2 regions of the Caldalkalibacillus uzonensis genome follow, and region 2 is predicted to be linked to the other one. Evidence: predicted binding sites of a transcription regulator. Region 2 holds the regulator's gene; the other holds the start of a gene.
What was found. Region 2 encodes NrdR, which represses ribonucleotide reductase genes. Its sites were predicted from a motif close to AACACNATATATNGTGTT; they were not measured.
Positions count from the first base shown of each region.

Region 1: J2S00_RS02240 (vitamin B12-dependent ribonucleotide reductase) is a predicted target of NrdR. The motif match lies at 1,129-1,146, and genes of this name have one in related genera.

Region 1 covers NZ_JAUSUQ010000001.1:441,295-443,503, forward strand. Annotated here, with positions in the region: gene J2S00_RS02240 (vitamin B12-dependent ribonucleotide reductase) at 1-997, opposite strand, end outside; gene dat (D-amino-acid transaminase) at 1,386-2,209, shown strand, end outside.
Region 2 covers NZ_JAUSUQ010000002.1:36,083-38,291, forward strand. Annotated here, with positions in the region: gene J2S00_RS03050 (replication initiation and membrane attachment family protein) at 1-902, opposite strand, end outside; gene nrdR (transcriptional regulator NrdR) at 940-1,398, opposite strand; gene J2S00_RS03060 (Na/Pi cotransporter family protein) at 1,555-2,209, shown strand, end outside.

The sequences.
Region 1 (2,209 bases), on a different contig from region 2:
TGTGAATAGCCAGGATCTTTTCGTACATCTCCACTTCGGTCGGTTTAAGTGGGGTAAATTTTAATTTTTCTTTGGCTGTCTTTTTGATGCGCGGGTCTTCAGCCTTTTCGATAATAAAACGCAGCACACGCGGATTTTGCATTTTGGAGATAATAAATTCAATGATATCAGGATGCCAGTCGGCCAGCATAATCATTTGAGCTCCCCGGCGGCTTCCTCCCTGCTCCACCAGGTGAGTCAGTTTAGCAATATCATCCAGCCAGGATACAGAGCCGCTTGATTTGCCGTTCACACCTTTACATAAAGCCCCTCTCGGGCGCAAAGTGGAGCCGTTTGTGCCCACTCCGCCGCCGCGGCTCATGATTTCCATCACTTTTTTGCGGTGTTCAGCGATGCCTCCGCGGGAATCATGCGGGAAAGGCATCACATAACAATTGAAGAATGTGACGTCAATATCCGCCCCTGCACCGTACAGGACACGGCCGGCCGGAACAAAATTCATATTGACCAGTTCCTCGTAAAAATCATGAAAAGCTTTCTTTTGTTGTCCCGGATCCGTCTCAACAGCCGACAGTCCCGTAGCGACGCGCTTGGCAATTTGTTCATAAAAAATTTCCAGCGGCTTTTCCACCACATCAAGGGAGACCTCAATAATGCCGGTTTCCATTTCTTGCGGGTCTTCCAGCACACCGCGGAACGATTCATCCACGCAAACTTTGGCCACCCCCCGGCTCCGGTCAAAATCCAGAACAAAACCATAGCCCCGAGCCGGAAATTTAGGATCCTCCTTTACTGTTAAAACAACAAAATCACCTTTTTTCAACGTACGCTTTTCGATGTCTTTAAAAGCATAGCGGTCCAGCATCACCAGCCTGGAGACCCCTTTTAAGGTGCGGTGCATGTCTGGCGTAATGGGGTGAACCTGTGGGAATTGCTTGATATCCTCGTTCAGACGGGCTGTATTGATTTGCATATCTTCCCCTTGTGCTGATGTGATCAGCATGGTACTCATGAACAAGCCTCCTTTAAATTAAGCAGATAAGAATAAATCAGGTGATTGTAGCATATGATTAGTAAATTATGTACAAATTCATGTTGTGTCTTCTACATTATCATAGTTTAGAACGAAACACAATATATTGTGTGTTATTTTTTTAGAAATACAACATGTTGTTGTATGGATCATATTTTGATTCATTCGTCCACTCTTCAAATCGTTCATTTTTAACGGTTAGCATGCTCATTAATCGGCCAAGCTCCCTCATGCTTCATTTTTTGCATCATTTTAAGCCTTGCATTTTTTATCTTTTTAAGATAGGACATTGCCGGTTTTCAATTTTTATTCTTTTGTGTAAAATAGATGATATCGATAGGAGGGGTAACAAGTGAGCGAAACCGATATTGTTTTGTTAAATCAATCCTATGTCTCCCGCCAAGACGCCAAAGTGGATATTGAAGACCGAGGCTACCAGTTTGGCGATGGGATCTATGAGGTGATCCGGGTTTATGGGGGACAAGTATTTTTGATGGATCAGCATCTGGAGCGTTTGAAACGAAGCGCAGCTGAGATTCAATTAAAGCTTTCTTTATCTTTGCCGGAACTAAGACAGCGCCTGCTTGATCTGGTTGAGCGCACAGACCTGGCTGAAGGAATGATCTATGTCCAGTTGACCAGAGGAGTGGCACCGCGCTATCACGGGTTTCCCACTCCGGAGGTTGAAGCCCAATTGGTGGCCTACACCAAGCGTATGGAACGGCCGCTCAAACAGCAGCATGAGGGCGTCAAGGCCGCCCTGGTGGATGACATCCGCTGGCTGCGCTGTGACATTAAAACGGTTAATTTGCTGCCAAATGTGCTGGCTAAACAAAAAGCCACGGAGAATGGGGCGTTTGAAGCCATCCAGCACCGGAACGGAACTGTGACCGAAGGAAGTTCATCCAATGTGTTTATGGTTAAACAGGGTGTGTTATATACCCACCCAGCAACCAACCTGATCTTAAATGGGATTACCCGCCAATACATCATTGATTTGTGCACCAAACTCAATTTTACTCTACACGAACAAACGTTCTCTGTCAATGATTTGTTACAAGCAGATGAGGTATTTATTACCAGTACCACAAGTGAGATTATCCCCATCGTTCAAGTAGACGAACAAACAATCGGAAATGGCCAGCGGGGCCAGATCACACAGGAGCTGCAGCAGGC
Region 2 (2,209 bases):
CCGTTTTCAGGGATGATCATGCGCACCCGGGGCGGATTCCCGTATTGGGCATGGTAATGCCATTTAGCCTGACGCCGTAACTCAGCCACATCAAGACAGTCGTCTATCGTCAAGCTGTCCTGGATCAGTTGGCTCAGGCGCCTTTCATCCAGCTGATAAAAAAAAGCCACCTTTTTGATCTCTTGGACATTTTCCGGTGTGAAAATTTGATCCCGGTCAAGCCCCTTCATCATAAAGCTTTTCACCAAATCAAGGTCCAGTTCATAATCGTCAAAGCGAAGGGCTTGTCCCTTTCGCCCGCTGTACTTAGGAAGCGGATAAGCTTGTGCCGCTTCCTGCAAATCTTGCTGGGTTTGGCTCCCTGCCTGAGTCGTCAATTCAGAGGGATGGATAGAAGTAAAGACCTCATGGAACGGCTTGGTCAGCTCTTCTGCCTGCTCAGGTTCCTCTGCTTCTCCCAAATAATGAGCAAAGCGGGCACGCAGCTGTTTAAAATGGACCGGTCCAACCTGATTATACAGCCAAATACTGAGCACATCGTCCGCAAAAAATTGTTCCGCTGAGAGCGGGGGATGCAGCTCATAGTGAAACAACGCACCTTCGCCTGTTTGTAAACGGTAGGTTCTTAATAAGCCGACCGCTTCCAGACGCAAGCGGGCATAATAAATCCGGTCCAGGGGAAGCGCCATCACCTTCATCAGCCACTGATGTTTTTTCTCATTGGAATAGTGGCGGTCCCCTTCTGTTTCACTAAACAAGGTAACATAAAGGGACAATGATTCTGCCCCGATCAACGGCTGATATAATTGATATAATATTTTTAGCTGAAAAAGACCAGGCTGTTCAGTCACCCTCACCTTATAACCGTCCATGGGGCGCACATATTTCCATGTTGTGGTCATATTACCACTCCGTCTTAAGCATAACATCTTGATGTGCTTAGCGTGATTTACGCAACAGATCGGTCAGCTCTTTGACAAATACATTAATATCTTTAAACTGACGATATACGGAAGCGAAGCGGACATAGGCCACTTCATCCACATGATACAGCTTATCCATCACTTTTTCACCAATTTCTTTGCTGGGGTATTCCTGTTTTCCCCCGTTACGCAACTCTGTTTCTATCTCGTTAACCATATTCTCCAGTGTTTCCATTGACACATGACGTTTCTCGCAGGCTCTGATTAGCCCACGCAGCACTTTCTCCCTGCTAAACTCTTCCCGTGTCCCATCCTTTTTGATCACCATAATGGGACTTTCTTCGACTATTTCAAAGGTGGTAAAGCGGCGCTGGCACTGTTCACATTCCCGTCTGCGCCGAATGGAACGGTGTTCATTGGAAGGTCGTGAGTCTAGGACCCGGGTTCCCAGATGAGAGCAGTATGGACAGCGCATCCCTATCATCTCCACTTTATTGTTACCTTTAGTGTGGCTTATTCTCCCCTATCCGTCAAGTAAGAGAAAAGTGGGTTCCCATTCATATACAGATTGGCTATAATGATGTCGAATGTGCAATTTTTTGTCGAACAGATAAGGGGGCGCACACATCACATGGAATGGCAGTACATTCTGTTTCATTTTATCGGGGGCTTAGGGCTGTTTTTATTTGGCATCAAATTTATGTCGGACGGCCTGCAAAAAACGGCAGGCAGCAAAATGCGCAAGTTACTAGAAAAATATACCTCAAATCCGGTCAAAGGGGTCTTGGTTGGCATTGTGGTGACGATCCTTTTAGCCACATCAACTGGAACCACCGTGATGGCCATCGGGCTGGTCAATGCCGGGCTGATGACGCTTAGACAAGCGATCGGAGTGATTATGGGGGCCAACATTGGCACAACGATGACAGCCTTTATTGTAGGGATCAAAATCGAAAACTATGCTCTGCCTATTATTGCTGCAGGGGCCTTTTTTCTTTTTTTCCTGAAGAAAAAAGTGTATCAGTACATTGGACAAGTGATCTTTGGTTTTGGCATGCTCTTTTTAGGGTTACGTACCATGAGTGACGCTTTAAAGCCTTTACGTGAAGTGCAGCTGTTTTATGATTTGACGGTGGAATTGTCCCACAATCCCGTGCTAGGTGTGCTGGTAGGCACCATCTTTACGGTAATCGTACAAAGTTCAAGTGCCACCATCGGTATCTTGCAATCCTTGGCTGATGAGGGGCTGATTCCGCTAAGAGCTGCCTTGCCTGTCTTGTTTGGCG